One region of the Bradyrhizobium sp. WSM4873 genome, then DNA from elsewhere that is predicted to be linked to it. Evidence: predicted binding sites of a transcription regulator. Region 1 holds the regulator's gene; each other region holds the start of a gene.

Region 1 (6,149 bases):
GCCGGACGCGAAGGCCTTCGACCACGTCGTTGCGGCGATCGGCGTGCCCGCCGGGCGTATCGTGTTCTTCGATGATCTTGCCGAAAATATCGAGGGAGCGCGGGCGCGCGGCTTGACGGCGGTGCATGTGACCTCGCCCCGGGACGTCGGGAACGCATTGAAGGCATTGGGCATCTGACGACTATCTGTCGTCGCGAAACCCGACGGGAACAATTTTGAAAAAATTGAGGAACCCGATCACTTTGTGCATTTTTGTACAGAGTTCCCGGAACGGAATACCGCCTTCCGGACTCTTAGAGTCCGCTGGGACTTCTACGGACGGATGCATCATCGTGTTGGGCAAGACCTACCTCACCAAGCAGGCCTCTCTTCTTCTTGAATTCGCCAGGACAACTTCAGATTCGGATCTTTCCGCCAAGCTTGTGAGCAAGGCCGCCGATCTGAAATCCCAGGCCGATCCGTTGCCCGACAAGGATAAGGGATCCAAGGCGCCCGACGTAACATCCGGGCAGGCAGGCAGCTGATCGATGCAGGCCGGTGATTTCGTGGCTTCGATGACCACTTTCCTGCCGATCTCTCACGTTCTTCGGATCATGCCGCGACGCGCTTGATCCCGGCTTCCGGAACGATGCGAAGCGGCGGGATGACTGCCCCCGTTTTTGCCTCTGCGCCCGCGCTCGGCTAGAAGACTTGCGGAACATTCGCCCGAACGTGCCGAGCAGGAGTTTTCGCCGTGGCCTTGATGCCGGTTTCCGACGCGCTCGCCGCGGTGCTGGCGGATGCAGAGCCACTGCCGGAAGAAATGATTTCGCTCGACGAGGCCTACCATCGCGTGCTCGCGCGTGACGTCGCGGCGCGGCGCACGCAGCCGCCGCAGGCGATGTCGGCGATGGACGGTTACGCGGTGCGGGCGGCCGACGCCGCGACGATCGATTCGGAGCTCACCGTCATCGGCGAAGTCGCGGCGGGCCGACCGTTCGCCGGGAGGGTCGGCGCCGGCGAGGCCGTACGGATCTTCACGGGCGGCGTCATTCCCGGTGGCGCGGATGCCGTCGTGATCCAGGAAGACACTGTTGTCGCCGGCAAACGTATCACGATCAAGGAAGCCGCGATCGCCGGACGGCACATCCGCCCAGCCGGTATCGATTTCCGCGAGGGCGACGTGCTCCTGCGCAAGGGAAGCCGTCTCACCGAGCGCGACCTCGCGCTCGCCGCCGGCATGAATCATCCGCACCTTGCCGTTTTCAGGCGTCCGAAAGTCGCGATTCTCGCCACGGGCGACGAGCTGGTGATGCCGGGCACCACGCCCGGCCACGGCCAGATCGTCTATTCCAACGGCTACGCCCTGCACGCGCTCGCCCGCAGCGAGGGCGCCGAGACCATCGACCTCGGTATTGCCGCCGACACGCTGGAGGCGACCACCGCCGGCATCCGCAGCGCCCGTGAGAGCGGCGCCGACGTCCTGATCACGACCGGCGGCGCATCGGTCGGCGACCACGATCTGGTCCAGCAGGCGCTGCGGGACGAAGGCATCGCGATAGCGTTCTGGAAGATCGCGATGCGGCCAGGCAAGCCGATGATGCACGGACGGCTCGGCGCAATGGGTGTGATCGGCCTGCCGGGCAATCCCGTGTCGTCCTATGTGTGCGCTTTCCTGTTCATGGTGCCGCTGATTCGCGCCCTGTCGGGCCGTTCGGTGATTCACCATCACCGTGAACGCGCCGTGCTCGGCCGCGACGTCGGCACCAACGACCAGCGCGAGGACTATCTGCGCGCGCATCTGGAGGAGCGTGACGATGGCACGCGCGTCGTTCTTCCCGTCAATCATCAGGACTCTTCGCTGCTTGCGAATCTCGCTGCAGCACAGGTACTTCTCGTGCGCGCACCGTTCGCGCCGAAGGCCGAAGCCGGCACGGCTTGCGAAGTGTTGCGGCTCCCCGTCTGAGCGTCCGGCAATGCGCGTTCCGCGAACTTTGCTCTGTTCACGGTAAATTAAGCAGTTGCGGAACATGTATCGAACATATAGTGTCCGTTCATGATTTGTTTCGAGCATGTAGCGGCTTATAGCCGAATTCAGCGTCTCGGAATCGGACGACATCAACCGGGGGACTTTGGTCGAGATGTTAACGCGCAAACAATACGAGCTTCTGCGGTTCATCAGTGAACGTCTGAAGGAAAGCGGCGTGCCGCCCTCCTTCGACGAGATGAAGGATGCGCTCGATCTGCGCTCGAAGTCGGGCATCCATCGCCTGATCACGGCGCTCGAGGAGCGTGGCTTCATCCGACGCCTGCCCAACCGCGCCCGTGCGATTGAAGTCATCAAGCTGCCGGAGCTCCAGGCAGCCGCAGGCAGCCGACGCGGCTTCACGCCGAGCGTCATCGAGGGCAATCTCGGCAAGGTGCGTGCGAGCTCCAGCCTGCCGGCTGACGAGGGCGAGCGTCCCGTGGCGGTGCCGGTGATGGGCCGCATCGCGGCCGGCACGCCGATCGAGGCGTTGCAGACCCGCAGCCATACTATCAGCGTACCGCCTGACATGCTCGGCTCCGGCGAGCATTACGCGCTCGAAGTGCGCGGCGATTCCATGGTCGAGGCCGGCATCCTCGACGGCGACATGGCGCTGATCCAGCGCAACGAGAGCGCCGATACCGGTGACATCGTGGTGGCGCTGATCGACGACGAGGAAGCGACGCTGAAGCGCTTCCGCCGTCGCGGCGCCTCGATCGCGCTCGAGCCCGCCAACGCAGCCTATGAGGTCCGCATCCTGCCGCCCAACCGGGTGAAGATTCAGGGCAAGCTGATCGGGCTTTACCGGAAGTACTGATACCGGAAGTGCTTCATACCTGAAGTGCTTGGCGCCTCGCGCGCTTCCGACCGGCATCGCCGGTCAGAGATTGGAGCGGATCATCGTCCGCTCCGGCTGGATAGTCGTTCTGGTTCTGCACAGACTATCCGGCCCCTCCTCCGGCGCTGGCTCCTCGCGACGCCCAGGAAACAGCACCGAAACAGCACCGCTTCAAATGGCACCGCGTCGCGGCTCGCGTGTTCGAGGAAACACCATCCAGCGATCAAGTTCGCCCGCCGCAGCCAAGCCGGCAATATTCGCGCATGCGCCTCCCGAATGCATCGCAACGGGCTTTGTTCCTATTGAATTCGGGAAAGATAATGTGATCGCGGCTTGCGGAAGCCAGCCGCAGATTTGCCCACAACCAAGCAGAGCTTTCGTGCTTCCACTCTGATAGAGGCCTGCGCCTCGATAAGAGACGCGGGTTGCTATCCCAGCATGAGGAGCACCCGATGTGTGACTACAGCCTACATGCCGTCGCGTCGCGCCCCGCCGAAGTCGGCGAGACGATCGTCACGACAAGCTTCCGCGGCACCTCGACGCGCGGCTTCGCCTCCGCAGCCGATCCGTCCGTTGCCGTCTGCCTGCTGCCGGGAACGGAGCTCGCCTTCGCCGACGACGTCCGCTACGACAATCGCTGGATCTGGACGCGCACCATCAATTCCCGCGTGGGCAAGTTCGGCAAAATCGATCCGCACGTTCCCGACCGCCATCACGACGCGATCGAATTCCCCGACGGCAAATATGTCCTGGTGACGCAGCTCGTCGAAGGCCAGCGGGCGACCGTGCTGCAACTGCCGGTGACTCAGTCGGTCACCGAGCGCGAGCACAAGGCGCAGATCATCGCCGACAGCAGGCAGCCTACCGTCACGCACCTGCCGATCGGCTGAAACAGCCGCCCTCCGGCTACGAGGTCGGAGGTCAGGATTGAATCGCCATCGCCGGCCGTGGCCGGCGAGATGGTGTAGTTTGCGCCCAGCGAATCCGAGCGGACGCACCGATCCACTGCGTTGCTCCGCACCATCAGATCAATCGTCGGCCTGCAAGTCCGTCTCCGCCGGCGTTGCGTCCTTGATGCGGGACGCGGTCGTCTTTGGCGCGAGGCTGCCGTCGAAATCACCCTCGCCGGCGCCGGCCGGCAACCAGGGGCGGCTCGTGCCTCTCGCCCTCACCGCCTGAACCGCAAAACCGTCGCCACGCTGCGCCAGCGCCAGCGCGCTCTGGCTGGCGAGCCGCCGCCGATCGACCACCATCGCGGCGCAATCGGGCGGCGCGGGACGTGTCGTCACCACCAGCACGGCCCGACTGCAATCGTCCGCGAGAGCGTCGACGCGGAGTGCCAGCGCGACCAGCCTCCCGTCGGCCAGTGGCGTCACGCAGCCGGATTCGTCACAGGACACGCCATCGGCCAGCGAGGCTCTGCCCGCATCGCGGGGATCGGCGTCGGCAGCGAGCCATTCCCTCAGCAGAAAGCTGTCCTTGTTCGTCCTGATCAGGTGCAGATATCCGTCCTTGCCCCGCACGGCGACGCTCGCGCCATCCCCGGCAATCAGGATGTCGGGCTGCCGCGCCGACAGTCCCCAGAGGATCGCTGCCAGCAGCACCAGGGCGCCGGACCAGCGTAGCGGCGTCCGCAACAAGCCCAGCACGATGATTCCCAGGCTCGCCACGATCAGCGGCGCGATTCCGAACGCCGGGATGCGGCCGACCGCGCCCGGCAAGGCCGCGACCCAGCGCGAGACCGCGACCATCCAGTCGATGCCGATCCCCATCAGCCACCAGAACACGCTGTCCAGCCCGAACGGAGCAGCAAGCAGCCCCAACAGTCCCGCCGGCATCACCAGCGCCGAGACCACCGGCATCGCGCCGAGATTGGCGAGCACGCCGAACGGCGTGACACGGTGGAAGTGGAAAGCGGCGTAGGGTGTGGTCGCAAGTCCCGCAATCAGCGAAGCCATGAACAGCATCGCGATCTCGCGGCCGCCCCACATCGCAATGCGCGCGGTCGCCGAATGGTCCGGCGAGGCAAACAAATTCGGCATGCCGATCTGCACCAGCGCCACCAGGCCGAGGGTTGCCGCAAACGACATCTGAAAACTCGGATGCACCAGCGCTTCCGGCGCGACCGCCAGCACGATCAGCGCAGCCACAGCAAGCGTGCGGAAGGTGATGGCGCGGCGATCGACCATCACCGCAATCAGCACCACCGCCGTCATGAAGAGCGATCTTTGCGTCGCGACCTCCGCGCCCGACAGCAGCAGGTAGAACGCAGCAGCGACCAGCGCGGCGGCGGCCGACCATTTCTTGATGGCGAAGCCCGCCGCCAGTCCCGGAATCAGAGCGAGCAGCGCGCGTACCGCGAAGAACACGACACCGGCAACGACGGCCATGTGATAACCGGAGATCGAGAGCACGTGGCCGAGGCCGGAGATGAACATGGCGTCGTTGACCGGCGTGGTGATCGCATCGCGCCGCCCGGTGAGCAGCGCGGTCGCGATCGCCCTGTTGTCACCGTCGAGCGTCGCGCGGATGCGGGCATCGATCGCATCGCGCAGGCCTTGCATGAAGGCCGCGTAACGCAGCCGCAAGCCGCCGGTCTCAGGCGGCGGCGCCACCGTGATTGCGCCCATTGCAAAACCGGAGGCGCCGATGCCCTGGAAGAACATGTCACGCGAAAAATCGTAGCTGCCGGGTCGCACCGGCGCGAGCGGCGGCATCAGCCGCGCCTTCAGCTGAACGAAGCTACCGACCTCCGGTGCGGTGCCTTTGCGGACCGACAGGCGCACGCGCTCGAGCCTGACGTCGCTGCGTTGCGCCTCCATCGCGGTGACGCGCAGCACGAAACGATCTGTCCGCTCGCGGATGTCACGAGCCTCGACGAAGCCCGACAACGACACCGAATAGAGCGACTTTGCCAGCACCGGGTGGGCGATGCGCGCCGTCTTCCAGGTCGCGACGGCAAAGCCGGCCGCGACCGCTGCGATCATGATGGCCGGGGCGAACAGCCGGCTCCGCCGCAACAGAGCCGCGCCAAGCAAGAGCGCGCTGGCGGTCGTTGCAACGACCCACAGCACCGGCTCGTGATCGGCAGAGAAATAAAGCGCGATGCCGCAGCCAAACGCCACGGGCACCCACGGCAATAGCCGCCCAGCGCCAGCCTCGGCGCGTAGCCACGCGCGCAAGGTCTCGGCGAGCGATGTCCAGAGGTCGAGGCCTGCAGGCGCGAGGCCGCCCGCGGACGCGGCGCGGCCCGCGGGCCACGTCCCCGCGATCCCCTGCGACCGTAGCGGCCGGCCCGGCTCCGCC
Region 2 (6,149 bases), on a different contig from region 1:
AGACCAGGCTCGCCGCCAGCCACACGCCCTCGGCGCGACTTGCCTTCAGCTTGGCGAGGGTGTCCTGCGCTTGCGCCGTATCGAAGCGATGCGGCAGCGTCAGGATCAGGAGCTGGCCTTCGGAAAACGCAAGGAGATCGGCGAAGGTGAGATGGCATTCGCCCTTCGCGATCCGCGTGATGTCGTCGCCGCGCTTGCCCCGGGTGAGAAGCTGGCACAGCCGGCCATAGGCGGCGCGGTCACGCGGATAGACCAGGATATCCGGCGTGCCGTCGATGAAGACGATGCGGGTGCCGATCAGAAGCTTCGGCTTGTGCAGCACCTTGTCATTGTCGAGCTCCTTGTAGGCGCGTACCACACCGGCGAGCGTGTTGTGGTCGGCGATGCCGATCACGGGAATGCCGAGCTTGCTGGCCTGGTGCACATAGGCGCGCGGATCCGAGCCGCCGCGCAGGAAGGAGAAATTCGTGGTGATGCCGATCTCGGCATAAGCGGGTATGTTCATGCGAAGAGACCGTGCACATACCAACCGGGAGGAGCGGGCTTGCCGTCGCCGTCGAAGCACTCCCCCTCGTAAAGACCGTCGCGAAAGATCCAGAAGCGCAGGCCCTCGGCATCCTCGATACGGAAATAGTCCCGCGTCAGTTGCTTGCCGTCCTGCCGCCACCATTCCATGGCGATGCGCTCGGGGCCTTCCACCCGCACCACCGCATGCTGCGCGCGGCGCCAGGTGAATTGATGCGGCGGCCCGTCGGGCACGGTCGCGAACGGCACATTGATCGGTTCAGGCTTGTCGAACAGCCGCAACGGACGCAATGGCGGCTCAGTCTCGGTGCGCGCGGGCCATTCGGCCTGCATGGCCACGGCGAGATGATGCTGCGCCGGCGCGGCCAGCACCGCACATTCGGGGATATGCGTATCCTGCGGCAGATGCACGACGACGCGCTTTCCGCCGATGCGCGCGGCGATGCGGTCGATCAGCGCGGCAAGCTCGTCATTGTCGTGGACATGGGCGTCGAGATCGCGCTGCTCCTGCACCACGATCTCGGTGCGGCTTGCCGACAGCCGCACCATGTCGAAGCCGAAGCCGGGATCGAGCGGGTCGACGAGGGCATCGAGACGCTCGCGGAACAGCCGGTCGACGACCGCGCTCCGCGTCACGGGACGTCCAGTCTCGACCATGATCGCGCGCACCGCGCCATCGGCCCGGAAGAATGTGGCCTCCAGCCGGCGCGCGCCCTTGCCCTGCTTCTCCATCGACGCAATCAACGTATCCGCCAGACGCGACAGCGTCATCGCGATCATGGTGTCGGTCGCGATCGGCTCGGCAAAGCGTTTCTCCACGATGTAATCGGGCAGCGGCTTTCGTGGATTGATCGGCGCATCGCCCTGCCCCAGCGCATGCGCGAGCAGCGTGGAGAACCGCGCACCGAACCGCGCCGTGATTTCGCTCGGCGTGCGCGAGGCAACATCGCCGATCGTCTTCAAGCCGGCGCGGCGCAAACCGGTGCTGATGGTCTCGCCCGCGCCGAGCGCGGACACCGGAAACCGGCTGATTGCCGCCGCCTCCCCGCCATCGGCAACGATGGTCCCTGATGATTGCCGCGTCAGCGTGCGCGCGCAGACCGAGGTGCCGGCGATCGCCGCGCTGACGGCAAAGCCCTGGCGATCGAGGGCACGGACAAGGGTTTGCAACAGCGCAGCCTCGCCGCCAAACAGATGCGCGCAGCCGGTGATGTCGAGAAACAACCCGTGCGGCGGATCGAGCGCTACAAGCGGCGTGAAGCGGTCGCACCAGTCGGCGATGTCGCCGATCGTCTTCGCATCAGCCACGGCATCGGCGTCGAACACCTTTAGATCCGGACACATCGCCCGGGCATTGGCCAGGGGCTGGCCGATATGCAGACCGAGGCGCTCGGCCGCCTCGTCCAGCGCATGGATCACCAGCGCGTTGCTGTCCTTGGCAACGACGATGCTGGGTGCATTATTTTCATGCAGTCCGACGTTGCCGAAGAACCGCTGGATCCGATCGATGGGCAGGCGCGGCAGCCACAGGCTGAGGATACGCCGACGATTCAGAGAACTGGCACTCATCACATTTCCATTCCATGATCCACCGGCCGCACGGGCCATGACGATTGCGCAGGAGCTCGGCATCGAAGCGCGGCGCCCCCCAAGCGCTCCACATCGCGCCCGGCGACGAATGCGCCGCGCGAAGCATCCATCTGGTCTCGGCGGTTGAGGGCAAAGGTTGCGCGGCCATCCGCAGCAGCAAGCCGGTGACACCAGAAGACTGCGCAGCCAGCGTCAGCTTGCGGCTCGCCACAAGATCAAACTGCCTGGTCTCGCCCCAGAGCTCGAGCACGACGGCGCCCAGCGCATCGCAGGCGAGCGCATCGGCCGACGTCCGCAGCGCACTCTCCACGTCGGCGGCGCGCACCATCACCATGCGGCGCGGATCGAGACCGATCTCGGCGAGCCCGCTCATCGACAGCGCGCCGGCTTCAATGTCCGAAAAATCCTGCCGCACCCACAGCAGCGGTTTGCGTGCCGTCATGCGCCCCGCAAGTCCGGTGACAAAGCCGGTCGCGGCCGCGCCCTGACGTCCTTCGCAAAATACCTCGTGGATTGCCGCGCGTGCGAGCCCGCCCTTCAGCGCGCTGTCGACTTCGCTATGGCCGAGCGCGACACGGTCGCGATGATGCACGACCTCCGCCGTCTCGATGCGCTCGATCTGGCCGCGCAAGGCTGCAAGCGCGCTTGTTCGTGCGCCGCTCATATACGCCGCTCCTCAAGGGTGATTGCCGGTGGCTCTCAAAAAGAGAACCAGCGGCTAGCTCATTTGTTCATGATATGTTCTAATATAAAGCTAACGACACCCCGGGAGTCAATCGAATTGGCGGGCCTTGGGATTCATGAGCTGAATCAAAGGGATTCCGATATGGACGTGCAACGCAAGCTGGAAATCCTGGCGGACGCCGCCAAGTACGACGCGTCCTGCGCCTCCAGCGGCACCGAGAGGCGGGATTCCAGCGACGGCAAGGGCATGGGCTCGACCGCGCCCGGCATGGGCATCTGCCATTCCTACGCGCCGGACGGCCGGTGCATTTCGCTGCTCAAGGTGCTGCTGACCAACGCCTGCAATTACGACTGCCTCTATTGCGTCAACCGGGCCTCCTCCAACGTGCCGCGTGCCCGCTTCACCATCGACGAAGTCGTCAAGCTGACGCTCGACTTTTACCGGCGCAATTACATCGAAGGACTGTTTCTCTCCTCCGGCATCATCCGCAACCCCGACTACACCATGGAGCAGGTGGTGAGCGTCGCGCGCAAACTGCGCGAGGAGCATCACTTCCGCGGCTACATCCATCTCAAGACTATCCCCGAGGCCGACGATGCATTGATCTCCGAGGCCGGCAAATATGCCGACCGTCTCTCCATAAACATCGAGATGCCACAGGAGACGAGCCTGCAGCAATTCGCGCCCGAGAAAGACGTGCGCGCGATCCGCCGCACCATGGGCCGGCTGCGGCTGAAGCTGGACGAGGCCGAGGAAAGCCGCAGCGCGAAGACGAAAGCCAAGCCGCAGCGCTTCGCGCCGGCCGGCCAGAGCACGCAGATGATCGTCGGCGCCGACGCGGCCTCCGACCACACCATCCTCCACACCAGCGCCAATCTCTACGGTTCATATCGGCTGAGGCGCGTCTATTATTCCGCGTTCAGTCCGATCCCCGATGCCAGCCGCGCGCTGCCTCTGCGCGCGCCGCCCTTGCTGCGCGAGCACCGACTCTATCAGGCCGATTGGCTGATGCGGTTCTACGGCTTCGACGTCGGCGAGATCGTCGACGACAGCGCGATGCTGCCGCTCGACATCGATCCAAAACTCGCCTGGGCGCTGCGCCACCGCGACCGCTTCCCGCTCGACGTCAACCGCGCCAGCCGCGAAGAATTGTTGCGCGTGCCGGGCTTCGGCACCAAGGCGGTCGAGCGCATCATCGCGACGCGACGCACGACCACGATCCGCATCGCCGATCTCGCGCGGCTGCATGTGCCCCGCAACAAGGCGCTGCCGTTCATCGTCCTCAGCGATCACCGGCCCGCGCCACATCGCCTCGACGAGGCACGGCTGATCGAACGATTCAAGCCGAAGGCAACACAACTGGGATTTGGCTTCTGATGCAGTACATCACCCTCGAGAACGAAACCGATTTCGACGGCTGGCGCAAAGCCGCGCGTAGCCTCGTGCTTCATCAGGTGAAACCGGCCGATGTCACCTGGGCCGTGCAGGGCGGCGAAGCGGAGCTGTTCGCGACGCCCTCGCCGTCTCCTCCGCCGCCGGCGGCTGGCGACGGCACCTTCAACGTGCCTGCAAAATTCGTCGAGCTCGCCAAGGCCGCGATCCTGCATCGCGATCCCGAGCGTTTCGCGATCCTCTATCGCCTGCTGTTTCGGCTGAAGGGCAATCACGACCTCATCGAGGTCGCGACCGATGCCGATGTCGCGCAAGTCACGGCCATGGCAAAGGCGGTCTACCGCGACGAGCACAAGATGCATGCCTTCGTGCGCTTCCGCGAGATCGGCAGGGAACGCGAAGCACATTACGTCGCGTGGTTCGAGCCGGAGCATCATATCGTCGAGCTCGCGGCGCCGTTTTTCGCCAAGCGCTTTGCCGACATGCCCTGGTCGATCCTGACGGCGGATTTGTGCGCACATTGGGATGGCCACGCGCTCTCGTTCACATCAGGCGTCAGCAAGAGCGAGGCGCCGAGCGAAGACCGGCTGGAGGAAACCTGGCGGCGTTACTACGCCAGCATCTTCAATCCGGCCCGCCTGAAGGTGAAGGCGATGCAAACGGAGATGCCGAAGAAATATTGGAGGAACCTGCCCGAGGCTTCGATCATTAAGCCCTTGATCGAGGACGCCGAACGCATGACCGGCGCCATGATCGCCAATGCCGCAACCGATCCACACAAGCCTCAAAAGCGGCCGGAGGCTCCGATGAAACGCAAGCTTGCTCCCGACGATCTCGAAGCGCTCCGCGAGGAGGCCGCCCATTGCCGCGCCTGCCATCTCTACAAGGACGCGACCCAGACCGTGTTCGGCGAGGGCCCGAGGTCCGCCAATATCATGCTGGTCGGCGAACAGCCCGGCGACAAGGAAGACCTCGCCGGCCATCCCTTCGTCGGTCCGGCCGGCCAGATGCTCGACCGGGCGCTGCAGGAGGCCGGCGTCGATCGCAAGAAGGTCTATGTCACCAACGCGGTGAAGCACTTCAAATTCGTGCCGCGCGGCAAAATCCGCCTGCATCAGAAGCCGAACACGCCGGAGATAAAGGCCTGCCGACAGTGGTATGAGCGGGAAGTCTCCGTCATCCAACCCGATCTCATCGTCGCGATGGGCGCGACCGCCGCGCAGAGCGTATTCGGCAAGATCACCCCGATCGGAAAGAACCGCGGCCGGCTGATCGACCTGCCCGACGGTCACAAGGCGCTGGTGACGGTGCACCCGTCCTATCTGCTGCGGTTGCCCGATCCGGAAGCCAAGGTGCTGGAATATCAGCGCTTTGTCGAAGATTTGAAGATCGTCGCCGGGTTGCAGAAGAAAGCCGCGCGCGCCGCGTAAAGAACGGCGGGAAAACGGGTTTCCACCGCTGCTTGTCATCCAGCCTTCAAATCCATCGGGGACAATAGCCCTTACAGAAAGTTAAGGGGCGTCCAGACATGACTGATGTTGCATTCGACCGCGCGGTAGCCGATCCCGCGCCGATCCAGCCGGCCTCGCGGCCAAATCTCGACAAGGGCTTCAATCCGCTGACACTGATCCTGTTCTTCGGCATCCTCGCCGCGGGCCTGCTCTATGTGGCCTACAGCATCTATTCGGATGTCGATGCGACCGGCACGCGGGTCACGAGCTACCTGCCCTATATCCTCCTTATCGTTGCCCTCCTGATCGCGCTCGGCTTCGAATTCGTCAACGGCTTCCACGACACCGCCAACGCAGTTGCGACCGTGATCTACACCCATTCGCTGCCGGCCGAAGTCGCGGTGATGTGGTCGGGCTTCTTCAACTTCCTCGGCGTGCTGCTCTCGTCCGGCGCCGTGGCCTTCGGCATCGTCTCGCTGCTGCCGGTCGAGCTGATCCTGCAGGTC
Region 3 (6,149 bases), on a different contig from region 1:
CGCATTGGGATCGTAGCCGGACGTCTCGGACCGGCTGCCGGAGACAAACCCATAGGCGCCGCCGAAGGTCGCCGAGAAGATCATGATGGAGCGGATCGCGAAGGCGATTCTGGGGTACTGTCGCCTGAAGCGGCGCATGCGCACCTTGATCCGGAACGTCCGATCCATCGCCACCGACCCGACTCTTTTCGTAAAAACCTGTGCTCGCTGTAAACGACGATGTGCCGCCGACCTTGCGAACAGTTTGAGGTGTCGCGACCGCCTCCAAACAGGGTTGACGAGGCGTTAACGGCGCAAAGCGAGGCGGCTCAAAGCGAGGCGGCCTGGAGATGACGGTGGCCGCCGCGGGCGCCGACGATTAGCGCCGCGGCCTCGCGCTGCGAGAAGGTTTTCGAGCGCACATAGACGCGGTAATCCGCCGGCCCTTCGGTGGAGAGATAGACCACCTGGCCGCCGTCGACGGGCTGCGCGGCAATCGAGATCAGGCGCGTCGAGGGGTTGGCCTGGCAGGACTCCGATTCCGACCCGAGGCCGTCGTCGACGACCGCGAAGTCGGCAGCGTCCGCATCCTCGGTGATCTGAACCCGCACCGTGGCGCGCGCGGGATCATCCGTGAAGGCGACATGCACGCCGGCGGTCCAGAACAGCGACGTCAGCTCGACCGAGGTGTCGCCGAGGGCGATGCAGGGATGCGAGACCGATCCGATCTCGCTGCGGGCAAACACCGCGGCCGCCAAAACGGGAATAACCGAGGCCAGGATATTGAAACGCAACATGACACGCTACTCGCCGGGCCCCGTACGGGAACTGATGGGCCTTATGGTTTGCAGAGCGTAAAGGAAACTCGTTACCGCCGGGTTGATGCGCGGAATGATCACGCCAGCTGCCGCACATCCTCCGCGAGTGCGCGATAGGACAGTGCTTCGGCCAGATGCAGCCGGCCGATCTTGTCGGCGCCGTCGAGATCGGCCAGCGTGCGCGCCACCCGCAGCACGCGGTGATAGCCACGCGCCGACAGCCGCATGGTCTCGGCGGCGTCGCGCAGCAGCTTCTGGCCTTGCGCATCCGGCTTGGCGATCTCCTCCAGCACCGAGGCCGGGGCTTCGGCGTTGGTGCGAACCTTCGGCAGGCCGGCGTCCGCGTAGCGCGCGAGCTGGATGTCGCGCGCGGCGGCCACGCGCGCGGCGACTTCGGCCGAACCCTCCGCCGGCGGCGGCAGGATCAAATCGGCCGCGGTCACCGCGGGAACCTCGATGCGCAAATCGATGCGGTCCATCAGCGGCCCCGAGATGCGGGCCTGGTAGTCGCCCGTGCAGCGATCGATGCGACCGCGCTTGCAGGCATAGCCGGGCTCGAACGCATTGCCGCAGCGGCAGGGATTCATCGCGGCGACCAGCATGAAGCGCGCGGGATAGGTGACGCGGTGGTTGGCGCGGGAGACCGAGACCTCGCCGTTCTCCAGCGGCTGGCGCAGCGAATCCAGCACGCGCGGATCGAATTCGGGGAGCTCGTCGAGGAACAGCACGCCCTGATGCGCGAGCGAGATCTCGCCGGGCCGTGCGCGCATGCCGCCGCCGGTAAGCGCGGCCATGCTGGCGGAATGATGCGGCGAGCGAAACGGCCGCCGCGCCGTCAGCGCGCCGCCCTCGATCTCGCCGGCAACAGAGGCGATCATCGAAACCTCGAGCAACTCGCCCGGTGACAACGGTGGCAGGATCGAGGGCAGGCGTGCCGCCAGCATCGATTTGCCGGCGCCGGGCGCGCCGATCATGAGCAGGTGATGACCGCCGGCGGCCGCGATCTCCAGCGCCCGCTTGGCGCTCTCCTGGCCCTTGATGTCGCGCAGGTCGAGGGGCGAGCTTGCTGCTTCATGCACCTTCGGCACCGGCCGCGACAGCACCTGCGTTCCCTTGAAATGGTTCGCGATCTGGATCAGTGAACTTGCGGCGATGATCTGGATGTCCGGGCTCGCCCATGCCGCTTCCGAGCCGCAAGCCGCCGGACAGATCAGCCCCTCCTCGCGCACATTGGCGCCGATTGCGGCAGGAAGGACACCGGCCACCGGCGCGATCGATCCGTCGAGGCCAAGCTCACCCAGAACGGTGAAGCCGGTCAGTGCATCCGGTGGAATCGCGCCGATCGCCCCCATCAGCCCGAGCGCGATCGGCAGGTCATAATGGCTGCCTTCCTTGGGCAGATCGGCGGGCGCGAGATTGACGGTGATCCGCCGCGCCGGCAGCGCCAGCCCCGAGGCGATCAGCGCCGAGCGGACCCGCTCGCGCGCCTCCGACACCGCCTTGTCCGGGAGACCGACGATCGCGAAGGCCGGCAGACCGGGCGCGACCTGCACCTGCACGTCGACCGCGCGGGCCTCGATCCCCTCAAAGGCGACGGTAGAAACCCGCTGAACCATGCCCGAACCAGCCTGCCCTTTTGCACAATTAGGGGTAGCAGAGCGGGCCAGTCCTTGCAAGAACAATACGGGAACGTGTTGAGGGGGCCTGGAAGGCCCTAACCGATCGTAAACACGACGAAGACACTACGCCTCGAATGCAAGCTGCTCTGCTCAGCACATTCCAACGAATGTCCGCTACTCCTAGGGGTGCGGGATGGGCCGTGGTCTAACGGGTGAACAATTCAAATGCTTGCAAATCGCCGGAGAAGCGAACGACGGATGTGCACGCGGCTCGCCAAGATTCATTTTGGCGCGGGTTCGCTGCCGCGGGACTGCACGATCACCGATATTTCGGATGGCGGCGTGAAAGTAGTGGCGGAATTTCTGGAAGTGCCGCCGCAATTCACCATCATCTTCGCACCCGACTATTCCCGCCAGTGCCGCCTGCGCTGGCGCATCGGCTGCGAGTTCGGCGCTGAATTCACCGACTGAGCCATCGGAAGCGCCCCGCCTTAACGGGACTTTAGCGTTAATCGGTAAGCATCTCTGATCAGTCGCCGAGTGATCAGAGTATGTCCAAGCGTTCGTCCGTCGCCTCTCCTCCGGCGAGATATCTGTTTTCCGCGCTTCTGATCCTGGCCCTCGGCGGCTGTCAGACCACCGGCATCGAAGACATCACCGGCGCGCTCGGCGGAAAGTCGGACACGGCTGGCAGGGCCGACACCAAGCCCGACGTGAGGCCGGACATGGACGCGCTGCGCGAGCGCTATCGTGCCAAACCTGGCGATCCCAACATCGCGCTCGAATACGGCAAGGCGTTGCGTCAGACCGGCCAGCGCGCGCAGGCGCTCGCGGTGCTGGAGCAGGCCGTGCTCACCCATTCCAACAACAAGGCGCTGCTCGCCGGCTATGGCCGCGCGCTCGCCGACAGCGGCAGTTTCCAGCAGGCGTTCGACGTCCTCGGTCGCGCGCATTCGCCCGAGGATCCCGACTGGCATATTCTGTCGGCGCAGGGCGCCGCGCTCGATCAGCTCGGCCGCAACGAGGAAGCGCAGCAATACTACGCCGCCGCGCTGAAGATCGTGCCGGACGAGCCGTCGGTGCTGTCCAATCTCGGACTGTCCTACATGCTGCAGAACAATCTGCCGCGGGCGGAGGAAACGATGCGCCGTGCGCACGCGCGCAATCCCGCCGATTCGCGCGTGCGCGCCAATCTCGCGCTCGTGCTGGGACTGGAAGGAAAGCAGGCGGAGGCCGAGACCATCGTGAAGGCCGACCTGCCGCCGGATCAAGCGGCGGCAAAGGTCACGGCGCTGCGGCAATTGCTGGTGAAGAAGCAGCAGCGGGCGGAGAAGTAACCGGCTCGTTCCTGAGCTCGACAGATTGAGCCTCGCCGAGCGCACCGAGGGAGGTGCGTTCCCTCCCCCACAAGGGGGGAGGGAACGGAGAGAGTTCAGCTCTCGTCCCTACGACGCCTTGCGATGCGGGGCTGATCCGCGCCCCGACCTGCCCTTCAGCTTCTTCAGCAGCGGGCCGAGCAGCGAGCGCTTCGGCTTCTTCACCTCGCCGCGCCCGGCAAGGCGGTTCGCCATGTTCTGGAACAGCTCGGTGGTGCGGTGGCTCTTGGAGACCTCCGCGATCATCTGGCCGTTGTTGGCCGCGGTCGAGAACAGCTTCGAATCGAACGGGATCACCGCGATAGGCTGGCTCTCCATGGTCTTGGCGAAGGCCTTGACCTCGATCTCCGCACGCTTGGGCATGCCGACCTGGTTGATGCAGTAGAGCGGTGGCCGGTCGTTCGGCCGCGCCGCCTTCAACACGTTCAGCATGTTCTTGGTGTTGCGCAGGTTCGCAAGATCGGGCTCGGCCACGATCACGATGTCGTCCGCGTTGACCAGCGCGCGTCGGGTCCAGCCGGACCATTGGTGGGGAACGTCGAGCACGATGCAGGGCGTGGTCATCCGTAGCGTGTCGAACACCGCGTCGAAGGCCTCCGCGCCGAAATCGTAGACGCGGTCGAGGGTGGCAGGCGCAGCAAGGAGGCTGAGCCGCTCGGTGCATTTGGAGAGCAGACGCTCCATCAGGGCCGTGTCCGGCCGGTCCTGTGACAGCACCGCATTGGCGATGCCCTGCACCGGGTCCTGGTTGTAGTCGAGACCCGCGGTACCGAAGGCGAGGTCGAGATCGATCACGACGGAATCGAGCGCGAGGTCGCGGGCGATGGTCCAGGCCACGTTGTGCGCGACGGTGGAGGCACCGACACCGCCCTTGGCGCCGACCACCGCGATGACGCGGCCGGTGATGATGGTTTCGGACGCCGAGAACAGGCTGCAGATCGAGCGGACGACGTCGAGCGTTTCGACCGGTCCCACCACATAGTCGTTGACGCCGCGGCGGACCAGCTCGCGATAGGGCGCGGTGTCGTTGGGATTGCCGATCACGACCACACGGGTGCCGGGATCGCAGACGCCGGCGAGGTCGTCGAGGCCCTCGAGGATGTCGCGCGTGCCGTCGGATTCGATCACGATGACGTTCGGCGTCGGCATCGTTTCATAGACTTCGATGGCCGCAGCGAGGCCGCCGTCCTTGGCGGTGAGATGCGCCTTGGCGAGACGGCGATCCTGCCCGGCCGCGGTCACCGCGGCGAGCGTCTGCTCGGTCTCGCAAAAGGCCTGCACGGAGATGCGAGGAACCGGCGCAATGTGTTCCTCGGGGTGCTGCGGATCGTCCGCTTCTTCGTCGTGGACGCGTGTCATCTGCCTGTGTCGCTGAGTTTGGCCTTGTCGGCGTCTGGATTGGTGGTCCCGATCGGCGTGCCCTTGCGATAGCGCTCGAAGGCCATGTCGCGCCGTGCGTTATAGGCCGGCGTCTCGGACCGCGGCTGCTCGAGGTCGGCCGGATTGTCGATCATGGCCGCGAGGTTGCGCTGGCTGGCGCAGCCCAGATTGAAATAGGGCTGGTTCTCGTTGTAGCCGGGGTCGAGGATGGAGGGGCCGATATCTTCCGGCCACAGCCCGCAGGGGCCGGCGACCGCGGCGATCCGGGAATAGCTCAGGCGGATGGTGGGCAGCAGTCCGGGATCCTCGGGCCGATAGGGGTGCTGGACGATGGCACGCGAGGGCACGCCGACGGATGCGAGCACGGAACGGATCTCGTGATAGGTCGCTGCGGCCGCGCGCGAATTCGCGGCGTTGGCGGGGACGTCGACCACGACCGAGCCGGTGCCTTCGCGCACCCAGTCCCGGGCAATGCCGGCGACGTCCGCGTGCTGCGCGGCCGAGAGGCCGCCGCGAGCCTTGCCGACGAAGATCACGATCGACTTCTTGGCTTCCTCGACCGCGATCGGGTGACGCTGGCGATAGTCGGTCGGCACCGTCTGGGTGACGATCTCGCCGGTGGTGTTGCAGGCGCCCAGCATGACGGAGAGCCCCGTCAGCGCCAGCGCGACGCTCAACTTGCGACGTCGATCGGCCATGGTCTTCGTCATCGCTTCGTCCCCTCGTGCCCCATCTCTCGCCCGTCTCTTGTCCCGTTCCCCAAGCCGTCCGTTCGCCATCAGTCGATGATGAAGCCGAAATCGCCGGGCGTGCCCGCGATCGGATCGACGCGGCGCGCGATGCCGTAGAGGCGGTTCATGCGGCCGAGCAGCGCCGTCTGGGCGTCAGAGGCCGGCGCAAAGCCGTCGTCGGGCCGGGACAGTTCCTTCTGAGCCACCGCGCGCACCACATAGGGGGTCACGATCACCATCAGCTCG

The links. The regulator LexA, encoded in region 1, represses DNA repair genes until DNA is damaged. The targets are predictions, from matches to a motif close to TGTTCNNNNTGTGTTCNG.
Region 2: the regulator LexA is predicted to act here: its motif matches at 2,844-2,861, upstream of AC0L21_RS17590 (putative DNA modification/repair radical SAM protein).
Region 3: the regulator LexA is predicted to act here: its motif matches at 2,472-2,489, upstream of AC0L21_RS24385 (YifB family Mg chelatase-like AAA ATPase).

Annotation. Positions count from the first base shown of each region.
Region 1 is NZ_JBVVPS010000003.1:325,503-331,651, reverse strand. Features, by position in the region: gene AC0L21_RS08230 (HAD family hydrolase) at 1-178, shown strand, start outside; gene AC0L21_RS08225 (hypothetical protein) at 333-524, shown strand; gene AC0L21_RS08220 (molybdopterin molybdotransferase MoeA) at 734-1,945, shown strand; gene lexA (transcriptional repressor LexA) at 2,121-2,822, shown strand; gene AC0L21_RS08210 (hypothetical protein) at 3,296-3,733, shown strand; gene AC0L21_RS08205 (ComEC/Rec2 family competence protein) at 3,872-6,149, opposite strand, start outside.
Region 2 is NZ_JBVVPS010000012.1:17,993-24,141, reverse strand. Features, by position in the region: gene AC0L21_RS17605 (error-prone DNA polymerase) at 1-505, opposite strand, end outside; gene AC0L21_RS17600 (Y-family DNA polymerase) at 502-2,094, opposite strand; gene AC0L21_RS17595 (ImuA family protein) at 1,991-2,779, opposite strand; gene AC0L21_RS17590 (putative DNA modification/repair radical SAM protein) at 2,942-4,177, shown strand; gene AC0L21_RS17585 (UdgX family uracil-DNA binding protein) at 4,177-5,622, shown strand; gene AC0L21_RS17580 (inorganic phosphate transporter) at 5,721-6,149, shown strand, end outside.
Region 3 is NZ_JBVVPS010000020.1:55,115-61,263, forward strand. Features, by position in the region: gene AC0L21_RS24375 (ATP-binding protein) at 1-168, opposite strand, end outside; gene AC0L21_RS24380 (hypothetical protein) at 309-776, opposite strand; gene AC0L21_RS24385 (YifB family Mg chelatase-like AAA ATPase) at 875-2,413, opposite strand; gene AC0L21_RS24390 (PilZ domain-containing protein) at 2,642-2,887, shown strand; gene AC0L21_RS24395 (tetratricopeptide repeat protein) at 2,968-3,753, shown strand; gene AC0L21_RS24400 (CpaE/TadZ family protein) at 3,862-5,151, opposite strand; gene AC0L21_RS24405 (CpaD family pilus assembly protein) at 5,148-5,882, opposite strand; gene AC0L21_RS24410 (type II and III secretion system protein family protein) at 5,951-6,149, opposite strand, start outside.